3 regions of the Robertmurraya mangrovi genome follow, and region 2 is predicted to be linked to each of the others. Evidence: a T-box and tRNA genes for the amino acid it is inferred to sense, from the RefSeq annotation. Region 2 holds a T-box; the other regions hold tRNA genes.
What was found. A T-box is a leader RNA that pairs with one kind of tRNA and senses whether it is charged. The one in region 2 lies ahead of asnS (asparagine--tRNA ligase), so its partner is inferred to be a tRNA-Asn.
Positions count from the first base shown of each region.

Region 1: it has a tRNA-Asn gene. The T-box ahead of asnS (asparagine--tRNA ligase) is inferred to sense a tRNA for this amino acid. The anticodon was not compared.
Region 3: it has a tRNA-Asn gene. The T-box ahead of asnS (asparagine--tRNA ligase) is inferred to sense a tRNA for this amino acid. The anticodon was not compared.

Region 1 is NZ_JAXOFX010000001.1:1,057-5,613, reverse strand. Features, by position in the region: gene SM124_RS00140 (YceI family protein) at 1-507, shown strand, start outside; gene SM124_RS00135 (cyclic di-GMP-binding domain-containing protein, MshE-related) at 606-1,535, opposite strand; gene SM124_RS00130 (response regulator) at 1,528-1,923, opposite strand; tRNA gene SM124_RS00125 (tRNA-Asn) at 2,448-2,522, opposite strand; tRNA gene SM124_RS00120 (tRNA-Ile) at 2,556-2,629, opposite strand; tRNA gene SM124_RS00115 (tRNA-Gly) at 2,633-2,706, opposite strand; tRNA gene SM124_RS00110 (tRNA-Cys) at 2,716-2,789, opposite strand; tRNA gene SM124_RS00105 (tRNA-Gln) at 2,796-2,867, opposite strand; tRNA gene SM124_RS00100 (tRNA-His) at 2,891-2,966, opposite strand; tRNA gene SM124_RS00095 (tRNA-Trp) at 2,979-3,052, opposite strand; tRNA gene SM124_RS00090 (tRNA-Tyr) at 3,064-3,147, opposite strand; tRNA gene SM124_RS00085 (tRNA-Phe) at 3,159-3,231, opposite strand; tRNA gene SM124_RS00080 (tRNA-Asp) at 3,426-3,501, opposite strand; tRNA gene SM124_RS00075 (tRNA-Met) at 3,512-3,585, opposite strand; tRNA gene SM124_RS00070 (tRNA-Ser) at 3,770-3,862, opposite strand; tRNA gene SM124_RS00065 (tRNA-Met) at 3,879-3,955, opposite strand; tRNA gene SM124_RS00060 (tRNA-Ala) at 4,010-4,082, opposite strand; tRNA gene SM124_RS00055 (tRNA-Pro) at 4,093-4,169, opposite strand; tRNA gene SM124_RS00050 (tRNA-Arg) at 4,199-4,275, opposite strand; tRNA gene SM124_RS00045 (tRNA-Leu) at 4,330-4,415, opposite strand; tRNA gene SM124_RS00040 (tRNA-Gly) at 4,423-4,497, opposite strand; tRNA gene SM124_RS00035 (tRNA-Leu) at 4,540-4,557, opposite strand, start outside.
Region 2 is NZ_JAXOFX010000006.1:6,955-11,511, forward strand. Features, by position in the region: gene SM124_RS10765 (hypothetical protein) at 1-936, opposite strand, end outside; gene SM124_RS10770 (hypothetical protein) at 1,358-1,732, shown strand; T-box leader at 1,888-2,120, shown strand; gene asnS (asparagine--tRNA ligase) at 2,174-3,565, shown strand; gene SM124_RS10780 (RidA family protein) at 3,660-4,037, opposite strand; gene SM124_RS10785 (hypothetical protein) at 4,086-4,557, opposite strand, start outside.
Region 3 is NZ_JAXOFX010000029.1:29,882-34,438, reverse strand. Features, by position in the region: tRNA gene SM124_RS23375 (tRNA-Arg) at 1-33, shown strand, start outside; tRNA gene SM124_RS23370 (tRNA-Pro) at 66-142, shown strand; tRNA gene SM124_RS23365 (tRNA-Ala) at 158-230, shown strand; tRNA gene SM124_RS23360 (tRNA-Met) at 315-391, shown strand; tRNA gene SM124_RS23355 (tRNA-Ile) at 441-517, shown strand; tRNA gene SM124_RS23350 (tRNA-Ser) at 531-623, shown strand; tRNA gene SM124_RS23345 (tRNA-Met) at 804-877, shown strand; tRNA gene SM124_RS23340 (tRNA-Asp) at 888-963, shown strand; tRNA gene SM124_RS23335 (tRNA-Tyr) at 1,004-1,087, shown strand; tRNA gene SM124_RS23330 (tRNA-Trp) at 1,098-1,171, shown strand; tRNA gene SM124_RS23325 (tRNA-His) at 1,184-1,259, shown strand; tRNA gene SM124_RS23320 (tRNA-Gln) at 1,273-1,347, shown strand; tRNA gene SM124_RS23315 (tRNA-Gly) at 1,369-1,442, shown strand; tRNA gene SM124_RS23310 (tRNA-Ile) at 1,447-1,523, shown strand; tRNA gene SM124_RS23305 (tRNA-Asn) at 1,724-1,798, shown strand; tRNA gene SM124_RS23300 (tRNA-Arg) at 1,808-1,881, shown strand; gene SM124_RS23295 (universal stress protein) at 2,049-2,468, shown strand; gene SM124_RS23290 (sigma-70 family RNA polymerase sigma factor) at 2,604-3,125, shown strand; gene SM124_RS23285 (DUF4179 domain-containing protein) at 3,122-4,138, shown strand; gene SM124_RS23280 (dicarboxylate/amino acid:cation symporter) at 4,357-4,557, opposite strand, start outside.

The DNA of each region.
Region 1 (4,557 bases), on a different contig from region 2:
GATAACGCACATAGCAGTGTTGATTTTTCAATCAAACATATGATGATTGCTAACGTAAAAGGTACATTTAAAAACTTTGATGCTCAAGTTGAGGCTGATCCTTCTGATCTAACATCTGCATCTATTCAGTTTAATATTGATATTGCAAGCATCGATACACGTAACGAAGACCGTGACAACCACCTTCGTTCAGCAGACTTCTTTGATGTAGAGAATCACCCTACCATGACATTCAAATCAACTGAAATTGTAAAAACAGATGATGATGAGTATAATGTGACTGGTGAACTAACTCTTCACGGTGTAACTAAGCAAGAAACATTCTCTGTTACTTATGAAGGTTCAGGCAAAGACCCATGGGGAAATGAAAAAGTAGGTTTTAGTGTAGCTGGAAAGCTTAATAGAAGCGATTATGGACTTACATGGAACTCTGCTTTAGAAACTGGTGGAGTACTAGTTGGAGATAAAGTAAAAATTGACCTACAAATTCAAGCATTAAAAGCATAAAGGGATTATTAGATTATTACTACTAGTAAATTCTATAGATACATTTAGTAAAAGAGTCAGCCCTTTTGTTGGGCTGACTCTTTTAGTTAAAAAAACGATTATTTAACTACCTCGGCTTCTTCTGTAGAACTAATTTGAATAAGTTCTGGATTTTCAGAAAGAATGATGTTGAACGACCCTTTTGACAAATGAACGGTAAATATATTTCCTTGCTGTATTCCATCTACAAAAGTATTTTGGCTAAAGTTCTGCGGTTTCATATTTAGCTCGATATCTTTATTAGACATATTAACTAAGAAAATACCGTTATGTAAGTTTAAAAATTCACTTACTGATGCTGCAGCTAATTCATTTACTTCAGTCAATTCTTCTTCTGCATAAATGGAAGCAATTTTTAGGAAAATCTCTGTATTAGAAGATATTGCTGTAAACAATGGAGTTTGACCAGTAATCTCTTGATGAACAAAGCATTCCTTGTTAACTTCTTGCTCTGAATTGTAAGCCTCAAGGTAAACCTGGTCATCAATAAACCTGATTAAATTTTTCATAAATAAGGATAAATAATCTCTATAAAGTTCTTTTAAGGAAGTTGTCTCAATATGAACTAAATTTTCTACTAGAACTTCAATATCCCCATTTTTGATTGCTTCAAATTTATCATCAGAAAGGCTATTTTCATTCTTATATTCGTTTAAAGCTAGTGAGAATTGTTCAATAGTCATATACTCTCGATCCACTAAAGCTTGAGCTAATAATAAATGATTTTGTTTTTGAGCAGTAAGCATACCCTCTAACTGGTCATTCGTCAAGAAACCTAATTCGATTGCTATTTCACCAAATCTTTTATCCATCTGTGTTTGTTTAAGATGAGTTTCTTCTACTTGTAATGGAGTCATATAACCTTCATCTACAGCAAGTACACCCAACTTAACATGAACAGATTTTTGTAATTCAAGTGCATCTTTTAGCTGTTCACTAGTTATATACCCACGGTTCAATAGATAATGGCCGAAGTATTGACTAAACATTTAAACTTCCCTCCTTTTCTTCAAGCAGTATTCTTTCAATTAAGTTAGTAACTGCCTCTAATGTAATTGGCTTTTGTATAAAATCATAGGCACCCTTCTCTAATGCCTTTTTTAGATGTTCCTTAGTACCTGCAGAAGATGCCATTACCACCTTAATTTCTTGGTTTGAAGCTTTAATTTCTTCTAATGCTTCAATTCCGTCCTTATCAGGCATTACAATATCCATGAAGATTAAATCAGGTGAATGTTTTATAGCCATTTCAACAGCAACCGTACCGTTCTCTGCCTCAATAATATCACTACACTTACATTTTTCTAATGTACTTCTTAGTTTTTTTCGAATTAATGCGGAGTCGTCACATATTAATACTCTCAAATTGTTTTCCATCTCTGTCATCTCCCTAAGCAATTTCTCTCCATCACAAATCTAGTTCTACGTACCTGTTCATATCTCCTTCAATAATTCAAAAAAACTATTACTTTATGACTAATTATTGAACATGGGCATATTTCAAGTTTAAAAGTTAACTTTCTAAAATGAGTCACATATTTAGAATAACTAAGCGGAATCTATACGTTCTCGCTTAGCAAATAAATATGAATATCTAAACTAGTTTAAGGAAATATTTTTATTAGTATATATAAGGAGAATAAACATGAGGTTAGTTGGAATTTGTTATAAATGTAATGGGAGTGGATATTTAAAAAAATACTTCTTCTATAAGAAAGAATGCTCGACTTGTACAGGCTCTGGAAGATATATTCAATCAATTCAGGAGTATCGCAACAGTTAGTTACTGATTGATGCAGATTTTATCCTAGATAACTTGTTAAGTTTGAATTCCTTTAAAGTAGAGGTTAGAAAAAGCACAAAAAAAGCTAGGTATAGAACCTAGCTTTAGAATTTATGTATGGCTCCGCAGGTAGGACTCGAACCTACGACCGTTCGGTTAACAGCCGAATGCTCTACCACTGAGCTACTGCGGAATAGTTAGTATTAATCTCACTAATTGTATATGATGGGCCTAAATGGACTCGAACCATCGACCTCACGCTTATCAGGCGTGCGCTCTAACCAGCTGAGCTATAGGCCCATATGGAGCGGGTGATGAGAATCGAACTCACGACATCAGCTTGGAAGGCTGAGGTTTTACCATTAAACTACACCCGCATTATTTTTTGGAGGCGGCACCCGGATTTGAACCGGGGATAGAGGTGTTGCAGACCTATGCCTTACCACTTGGCTATGCCGCCATATAACTGGGCTAGCTGGATTCGAACCAACGCATGTCGCAGTCAAAGTGCGATGCCTTACCGCTTGGCTATAGCCCAAAGATTATTCAGTAAAACTTTTATGGGGCGACTGATGGGAATCGAACCCACGAATGTCGGAACCACAATCCGATGCGTTAACCACTTCGCCACAACCGCCATAATTCACTCTGGCAGGGGTAGTAGGAATCGAACCCACACCAAAGGTTTTGGAGACCTTCGTTCTACCTTTAAACTATACCCCTAAATAAGAAAATGGTGGAGGGGGACGGATTCGAACCGCCGAACCCTAAGGAGCGGATTTACAGTCCGCCGCGTTTAGCCACTTCGCTACCCCTCCAAAATAAAAGGTGGCTCAGGACGGAATCGAACCGCCGACACAAGGATTTTCAGTCCTTTGCTCTACCAACTGAGCTACTGAGCCGTTTTTTGAAATACTATTCAATATGTTTTGCTTCGTCCTTCGTCCCGATTTACGAGGATGGAAAGACAAAGATGTAATTCAAATCGGTACGCTGGATGTTTTTTCAAGAAGTATATTCATCGTGCTCTACCAACTGAGCTACTGAGCCGTATATTTCATATTAATTTCTCAAATTAAACGAGTATTATATAGTATGGCGGTCCCGACGGGAATCGAACCCGCGATCTCCTGCGTGACAGGCAGGCATGTTAACCGCTACACCACGGGACCAGATGGATTATTGCGGGGACAGGATTTGAACCTGCGACCTTCGGGTTATGAGCCCGACGAGCTACCAGACTGCTCCACCCCGCGATAATAGTATTTGTTTTAGATTGCAGATGCTCTTTGTTAAGCATTTTCTATTCCGATAAACCGCCTCGATTTCAGAAAGCATCTCAAGAAGTGGCTCAATCGGTGCGCTGTAGAGTAATCGAATAAGCATATTCGACCGTGCTCCACCCCGCGATAATAGTATTATAGATATTCTTTTTAAAAATGGAGGAGGTAGAGGGATTCGAACCCCCGCGCGGTTTGACCCGCCTGTCGGTTTTCAAGACCGATCCCTTCAGCCGGACTTGGGTATACCTCCAATAAAGTTTAAATTATGGTAGCGGCGGAGGGAGTCGAACCCACGACCTCACGGGTATGAACCGTACGCTCTAGCCAGCTGAGCTACACCGCCAAATTATTATGGTAGATTCTTTTCACTCCACTACGTTCCGTGAAAAAATCTAAGTGGAGCCTAGCGGGATCGAACCGCTGACCTCCTGCGTGCAAGGCAGGCGCTCTCCCAGCTGAGCTAAGGCCCCATAAAATTGATGGTCGGGAAGACAGGATTCGAACCTGCGACCCCTTGGTCCCAAACCAAGTGCTCTACCAAGCTGAGCTACTCCCCGATATCTAGTTGTTAACTACTTAAATATAGTGGCGCGCCCGAAAGGAGTCGAACCCATAACCTTCTGATCCGTAGTCAGACGCTCTATCCAATTGAGCTACGGGCGCAAATTAAGTACTAGTGTATATACTAACTACTTTTGCTTCTGCAAAAAAGTTAAATGCCGAGGACCGGAATCGAACCGGTACGGTAGTCACCTACCGCAGGATTTTAAGTCCTGTGCGTCTGCCAGTTCCGCCACCCCGGCATATTTTTGGAGCGGAAGACGGGATTCGAACCCGCGACCCCCACCTTGGCAAGGTGGTGTTCTACCACTGAACTACTTCCGCGTTACATTATTTTTGGTAAAGTGTTTACTAGAAAGAAAAATATGGTGCGGGTGAAGGGAG
Region 2 (4,557 bases):
AGTTGGTCGTTGTAACGATGTTTGATGAAGAGGCTGAAGTGTTTTTGTATCAAAGCTAATTAAATAATAATCTGGCACTTCAAATTTAAATTCGGGATGTAATTTGACCGCTTCCGTGTTAACAAAGATTGTTTTTTCATCACTTGAAAAGAGTATTTGTACACCACGTGCATACAAAGTATGAGCACACTCTCGTTGTCCATCCTTCCATTTTTCAAGAAAATGACATTCTCCTGATGATAAGATTTCCGTTTCGCTCAACGACTTTACTGCCCAAATGTTAGTACGAAATTCGTAATTAGGTTGAAGCTCTTTTAATCTAGCAATTGTTTCTTCTTTTATCATTTTGTTTCTTTGCATCGTTCTTGGTTGAATTTTAAACTCTCTTGTTGCAACTAGAGGTAGTTTACTTAATTTTATTGTACGATGAATATGATTCGTTTTGTGAATATAATAAAGTCCAACCTCTCGTTTCTCCTGATCATCTCTTGGACTCAATGTAAAAACAATCGTATCCCCATGATCATCGAACCGCGCAGAAACAACTTCTCTGTTTTCTTCAAAAACTCTGTTCGTCGTATTTGTTTCGTAATTCCAAATTAAAAGCTCACCTTCATATAAATAACCTCCATCATAAGACCCTGTTGCGATGGCAACGATTGGTTTTGATGGATGGAAGGATACTTCGTTTATTTCATATTTTGTATCTAAAGTGGCAATTCTTTTACCTGTATCAACTTGATTAATTGTTACTCGATGTTTCAATAACACCGAAGACGAACTTCCATTTCCAATGTTCTTTACTTCCCAACCATAAAGGTCAAATATGCTGGTAATTGAAATAAGCTCTTTATTTTCACAAAAATAACTTCCTGTCATACGTCCATTTCCAGGAAAAGGAGTGGACCCTATTATTTGCTCTAATTGAATGTTCACCCTTGCTCTCCTTATTATTTTTTCCTTCCGAATGATTATGGAGATGAATCTTTGTAGATAACAACTCTACTTTTTGATGTTCTGTTTATAACATCCTAACTAATTTGCCATTAATGATCTTCGATTTGTTCATAGATGGTTCATTTTGTATCCATATGGAGTACCGAAAAATCGGTCTTCCCCCTTTTACATGAATTATAACAAATATTTCCATGAACATTGTGATTATTTGATTTTCTTTTAAGCTATCAAACCATCACCCACTTTATTAAAGTTGCATTGTAATTTAACTAAATGGGAACCAGGAATTGACCGTTAGTTATATAAGATAAATGCATTTATTGCGAATTAACATAGGAGGGTTCAATATTTTTTTGTAACTATCTACGATATTTAACGTCCAAATAATTGAGGTGAAATAATGAATAGGAAGTTAATGATTAGGATGGTTTCACTTGGATTGATCATATGTATGGGTTATTTGATTTTTAACTTGTTTGTGCCACAATCCCCTATAAAATCGATATCAAATACAGAAGTATTAACAAAAGCAATATTTTCAGACAAAGTGTTAACTCCTCTTGGAGACGAAGGAGAATATACTTATTACATCACTAAACATGAAAATGGAGCTTTTAAGCAAAAAGTGATTGATTTCATGATGAGTAAAGATTATTCATTCTTAACTCAAGAGGGATCGGGTTTATTTTTTGAAAAAGAAGATAAAGAGGTTGTACTTACTACTCAAATGTGGACTAGAAAATATGTGATATTGAAGGTTCCAAACATAGATTGATAACGAAAGAGAAGTTGAAGAAACTTTTACCTTACAAGGCAAACTGGCATAAGCCTAGGTTTCTTTGAGCAAAGTGATGGAATTTCTTTAGGAGAACTGGACAAATCATATGTTTTGTGATAAATTATCACAAGAAAATTGAAAAACTACATATTTTTAAATCGATGAAGAGGAGAGTAGTTTTTGCTATACTCTATAGCGATCCGGGGACGGTGGAAGCCTGGAGATGATGCAAGTATGAAAAACACCTCTGAGTTCTAACCGAAAGAGATATCTTAAGTAGGCTTAGACGTTACCAGAACGTTATTTACTGGGGTAAGCAATATTAAAGTTGGTCATAGTATGACAATTTGGGTGGTACCGCGGAAGTTAGTCTTTCGTCCCTTTCTTTGGGGATAGAAGGCTTTTTTTATTGCAAAAAATACTGTATGGAGGCAAATGATGATTAAAACCGTAGTAAAAGATTTATACAGAAATCAAGAAAAATTCACAGACCAAACTGTTCAAATTTCAGGCTGGATCCGTACTTTACGCGATTCCAAAACAATTGGCTTTATGGAGCTAAACGATGGATCATTTTTCAAAAGTGTACAAGTGGTTTTTGAAGATACTTTAGATAACTTCAAAGAAATTACGAAGTTACCTATTAGCTCTTCTGTGTTAATAGAAGGTGAATTTGTACCAACTCCTGAAATGAAACAGCCTTTTGAAATTAAAGCGACAAAGATTGTTGTTGAAGGATTATCGGACACAGATTTTCCGTTACAAAAAAAGAGACATTCTCTTGAATATTTAAGAACAATCTCTCATTTACGTCCGAGAGCCAATACCTTCTCAGCCGTTTTCAGAGTAAGATCTCTTGCATCTTATGCTTTACATAAATTCTTTCAGGAAAAAGGATTTGTATATGTTCATACACCGATTATTACCGGAAGCGATACAGAAGGCGCCGGGGAAATGTTCCGTGTAACATCAATGAATATGAACGAGATTCCAAAAACTGAAGATGGAAAAGTGGATGACAGTGCAGACTTCTTCGGCAAAGAAACCAACTTAACCGTTAGCGGTCAATTAAATGCGGAAAGCTTTGCACTTGCCTTCCGTAATGTGTATACCTTTGGACCTACCTTTAGAGCAGAAAATTCTAATACGGCAAGACATGCGGCAGAATTCTGGATGATCGAGCCGGAAGTTGCTTTTGCAGAATTACCGGATATCATGGACCTCGGAGAAGAAATGGTCAAGTATGTGATTAATTACGTTCTTGAACAAGCGCCTGAGGAAATGGAATTCTTTAATAGCTTTGTTGATAAGACACTTATTGAAAGATTGAAGAATGCATTAGAATCCGATTTTGGAAGAGTCACTTATACGGAAGCTGTTGAATTATTAATGAACTCCACTAAGGAATTTGAATACCCTGTTGAATGGGGAACGGATTTGCAAACGGAGCATGAACGTTACTTAAGTGAGGAAATTTACAAGCGTCCTGTCTTTGTAACCGACTATCCGAAAGAAATTAAGGCATTCTATATGAGAGCGAACGAGGATGGCAAGACCGTAGCTGCGACTGACCTTTTAGTTCCAGGTATTGGCGAGTTAATCGGAGGAAGCCAACGTGAGGAAAGAGAAGAAGTCCTTGCAGATAGAATTAAAGAACTTGGTATGAATGAAGAAGATTACTGGTGGTATCTAGAGTTGAGAAAATACGGTGGGACAAAGCATTCAGGCTATGGAATTGGGTTTGAACGTCTACTCATGTATTTAACTGGAATGAAGAATATCCGCGATGTAATCCCATTCCCTCGTACACCAGGAAATGCAGATTTTTAATTAAATAGGTGAAAAAAATGAACAATAGAGTGCAATGGCACTCTATTGTTTTTCATTAAGCTTAATTATTTTGATGAACCAGGTCTCCTGAATTTTATCTTCTAGCGATCATCTCGATTTCAACCTGTGCACCTAGAGGTAGGGATAACACACCTATCGTTGTGCGAGCTGGAAATGGCTCAGAAAATTGATTGGAATACACTTCATTCATTGCTGTGAAATGATTCATATCCGTTAAAAATACATTTACTTTTACCACATGATCAGGAGTTAATCCTGCTGCTTCCAATACCTCAAAAAGATTCTTAAAACATTGATTGGTCTGTTCAACAATATCCCCTTCTACAAGCTTTCCAGTCTGTGAGTCTACTGGGGTTTGTCCAGATAAAAATATTAAATCACCTGATTCAATGGCATGTGAATAAGGACCAACAGAAACAGCTCCAGAGGAACTGAAAGCCTTTCTTGACATATACAATTCCTCCTTTAGTATTAGAAAAAATAAATATAAATGGAAATTCTACGGGTATGTATTACCCATTTCTATAAGAATCCCTTCCTTATCAATCCTTTTATGAATGTAAGGAATATAGCTTAATTTCTTGTATTTTTCCCTCCAAATGATATTTAAGAAATTAGTTGATTCTTTAAGAAAATAGTCAGGAGAAAAGTTTTCATAACGATAACATTCGTTTGGGTATGTTTCACCAAACCCATATAATTCAAGAATATCTTGTTCGATTGCAATTCCACCGATTTTAAATTCATAAACGGAATACAAATCTATAAGAAAACTTGTAAACCCTGAAAATTCTTCTTTTTTTATACCTATTTGGTCCCATCCTGGTTCATCAAAGTCATCTCCGGAAAACCAAAAATCAACCAATAGTGCATTTGATGAGACCATTTCTATTTGTAATATTGCCTTTCGTTTCTTTAATACATTGACATATAATCTTAATCTTAATGAATGTATTTTTATGGATTGGGGG
Region 3 (4,557 bases), on a different contig from region 2:
AGGTTATGGGTTCGACTCCTTTCGGGCGCGCCATTAATTATCAAGCAGTTGCAACTTGATACAAACGGGGAGTAGCTCAGCTTGGTAGAGCACTTGGTTTGGGACCAAGGGGTCGCAGGTTCGAATCCTGTCTTCCCGACCATGATTATATTAATATGGGGCCTTAGCTCAGCTGGGAGAGCGCCTGCCTTGCACGCAGGAGGTCAGCGGTTCGATCCCGCTAGGCTCCACTTAGATTTTTTTTCGTAACGTAGTGGTGAAAAGAATCTCCATTCAACTCATTTCGTAGTAGAATGAATCACACTTAAAATTTTGGCGGTGTAGCTCAGCTGGCTAGAGCGTACGGTTCATACCCGTGAGGTCGTGGGTTCGACTCCCTCCGCCGCTACCAATTAATCTTTAAATGGTGTAAGTAGCATTGAGTTAAGATCTCTTAGAAAGGACCTTTAGCTCAGCTGGTTAGAGCAGACGGCTCATAACCGTCCGGTCGTAGGTTCGAGTCCTACAAGGTCCACCATTTGTTTAACATCGGAGGTATACCCAAGTCCGGCTGAAGGGATCGGTCTTGAAAACCGACAGGCGGGTCAAACCGCGCGGGGGTTCGAATCCCTCTACCTCCTCCATTTTCTAAAAGAATAGGTTATTATTATCGCGGGGTGGAGCACGGTCGAATATGCTTCTTCGAATACTCTACAGCGCACTGATTGAGCCACTTCTTGAGATTCTTTCCGAAATCGGGGCGGTTTATCGGAATAGGTAATGCTTAATAAAGAGCATGTGCAATATGATATAAATATTATTATCGCGGGGTGGAGCAGTCCGGTAGCTCGTCGGGCTCATAACCCGAAGGTCGCAGGTTCAAATCCTGTCCCCGCAATCATCCATCTGGTCCCGTGGTGTAGCGGTTAACATGCCTGCCTGTCACGCAGGAGATCGCGGGTTCGATTCCCGTCGGGACCGCCATTATAATCATATATATATTATTTACCCTAATGGATAACTCGGAGGGGTAGCGAAGTGGCTAAACGCGGCGGACTGTAAATCCGCTCCTTAGGGTTCGGCGGTTCGAATCCGTCCCCCTCCACCATTTTTAATTTAGGGGTATAGTTTAAAGGTAGAACGAAGGTCTCCAAAACCTTTGGTGTGGGTTCGATTCCTACTACCCCTGCCAAGGAAAACTATGGCGATTGTGGCGAAGTGGTTAACGCATCGGATTGTGGTTCCGACATTCGTGGGTTCGATTCCCATCAGTCGCCCCATTTATCATTTTTTTGGGCTATAGCCAAGCGGTAAGGCATCGCACTTTGACTGCGACATGCGTTGGTTCGAATCCAGCTAGCCCAGCCATTTTATTTTTATAAATCCATTGCGGGTGTAGTTTAATGGTAAAACCTCAGCCTTCCAAGCTGATGTCGTGAGTTCGATTCTCATCACCCGCTCCAATTGGGGCCTATAGCTCAGCTGGTTAGAGCGCACGCCTGATAAGCGTGAGGTCGATGGTTCGAGTCCATTTAGGCCCACCATTAATTAGTTGTATAATTACTAATTAATCGAGTATAATATATTTACATTAACTATTCCGCAGTAGCTCAGTGGTAGAGCAACGAGCAATTCATCATTGAATTTGCTACGAGTTGTACCCATCGAGACACTTCTTGCTTTACTTTCTGAGATGGGGACATTCGGCAAAGTAAGATAGATACAGGAAGCTAATACTAACTATTCCGCAGTAGCTCAGTGGTAGAGCATTCGGCTGTTAACCGAACGGTCGTAGGTTCGAGTCCTACCTGCGGAGCCATACATATTTGCGCCTTTAGCTCAGCTGGATAGAGCAACGGCCTTCTAAGCCGTGTGTCAGAGGTTCGAATCCTCTAAGGCGCGTAAAAACCAACTCATAACGAGTTGGTTTTTTTTATATAATGAGGTTTGGTGTCTAGTTCAGAGGAAATTCAACATCTGTTCTACAAAGTATAATGGTAACTTTTATAAAAACTTTTTTCCTCACTTAATGAAGATTACTTTATAATAGATTTAACAGGGGTGAGGATATGTTTAATAAAATTTTACTTGCGGCAGATGGCTCTGCTCATTCTATTCGTAGTTTTGAAAAATCATTGCATTTATTAGAAGATAACCCAAATGGAGAGATGACTGTTATCTATGTTATTGACGGTCAAAGATCAAAAGAAGATATCCTTCATCATTATGACCAAACCGTTGTGGAAGAAAAACGCAAGAAAAGATTAGCACCCATAGAAGAGAAGCTTCAGGAAAAAAATATTACATATAAAATAGAGATTTTACACGGAGAACCGGGCCCAACGATTGTTAATTATGCTAATTCCAATCATTTTGATCTCGTTGTTATCGGGAGCCGAGGGTTAAATAAATTTCAAGAAATGGTTTTAGGAAGTGTGAGTCATAAAGTGGCAAAGAGAGTAAAGGCACCGGTGATGATTGTAAAATAAGGCTCCTTTTTCTCTAAACACGGCGACTGTAATGGGTCGTCTTTTTTGTGTTTTTAAAAATTTTTAAAAAAAAGTGAACCGTATGTAGAAATCTTTTATCTAATTAGTAGTTAGTTAGAGAAGGGAGTATTCAGCTTGTTTGATTTATTGGATGTGACAAGTGCTCGTAAAGGGAATAAAGAAGCTTTTATTCGAATCATAGAAGCAAGTGAGAGCACAATGTATCGAATAGCGAAATCGATAGTAAAGTCCGATGAAGACTGTGCGGATGCCATTCAGGAAACGATTCTAAAGGCATACACCTCCATCGAATCATTAAAGGAACCAAAATTTTTCAAGACCTGGTTAATAAGAATCTTAATTAATGTATGCAATCAGATACTACGTTCAAAACAGAAAGTGATTCCTTTAGAGGGATGGAAGGAACCAGTTACACAAACAGGTTCCTACGATGAAATAGAGGTGAACGAGGTCGTAAACTCCCTTAATGAAGAAACTCGAATGTTGGTTATTCTTTATTATTTTGAAGATTTGAGTGTAAAGCAAATTGCACAGACTTTAGAAATTCCGGAAGGGACAGTTAAATCAAGATTGAGCCGAGCAAGGAATGAATTGTCTAGATTATTTCAATATGAAGGGAAGAAGCTGTTACCATGAGTAATCAAAATCTGGATCTAGAAATAAAAAAACATTTGAAGGGTAAAAAGCTTGTAATTCCTGATGTAGTTAAAGATCGAGTGACTGAGACATTACATTCTTTACCTGAAAGAAAGAGTAGATCTATATTTTACAAGAGAAAGAAATTAGCATCTATTGCAACGGCATCTATAGTTGCAGTAGCCATAGGTATTGGTACAACGTCAACAAGCTTAGCGGATACAATTAAGCAGATTCCCGTCTTTGAATCAGTCTTTCAATTAATAGGGGAAGAAAGTTTAAATAAAGCCCGTGAGAAAGGGATGGTGTCAACAATAGGAGAAAGCGCAGTTGATGAAGGAATTAAGGTTACTGTAACTGAGGTCCTCCATGATGGGACGATGATATCGATTGGATATTTATTAGAATCTGAGGAAAAATTAGATAGCCTTTTGAACCCCAAAATGAACTTTCAAATGGACGGAAAACCCTTAGGGACATATGGGGTAGGTGGAAGTAGTACAAAAATTAGTGAAAACAAACTTGCAGGTGTTTTTCATTTAAATATAGAAGGGTCACTAAAAGATCATTTTCAGCTAGATATGGGGATTGAAAAACTTGGAGATATAAATGGTGATTGGCATTTTACTTTTCCAGTAACAAAAAGTGATAAGGATAGTAAATCTATCATGCCAATGGCTACAAAAAACTATGGTGGGACTTCTGTTATTTTAGAAAAACTAACTTTTTCTGTTAGTTCGACCGAAGTACTAGTGAAAATAGTGGAATCAAAACAAAATAAGTTACATTATACTAATTTTGAGTTAATTGATGATAAGGGTCAAATGTTAGGGATGATTTCTAGCTCTGGAAAGATCAACAAAGATAAACTAGGCCAAAGATATAAATTAGTTTTTTCTCCATCTTCTGAAATTCCAAAATCAATTATATTAAGACCAACAGAGCTAAACCATGAGAGGTTAGATGTGAGCAAGATTAAAGGTTTAGAGGTAGAGGTTGAAATTGGATCCTGATTTGTAGACAAGAGGGAATAAAACGACTCATATCTTTTACACAATTGTACGGACTTATCCCCTGATTTGTCGAAAAAACGATATTTTGAAAAATTCGATGATAAAAAGGTTAAAATCGATGATATATTGCTCCTTTCCGAAGATATACCCAATCAAATTGATGATATCCAGTTATGCAAACAAAAAAGAGCTTATATTTTAAGCTCTTTTTTGCATAATTAACTCGCTTTTACCGCTGATTTATTAGAAATAGTATCATTTCCGCTCATTTTATCAGCTAAAACAGTGATTGCACCGTCCCCTGTTACATTACATGCTGTTCCAAAGCTATCTTGTGCTAGGTATAAAGCAATCATTAGAGAGAGCATCATAGAGTCAAAACCTAGCATCGTTTCTAACAAACCGAGTGCAGCCATGAC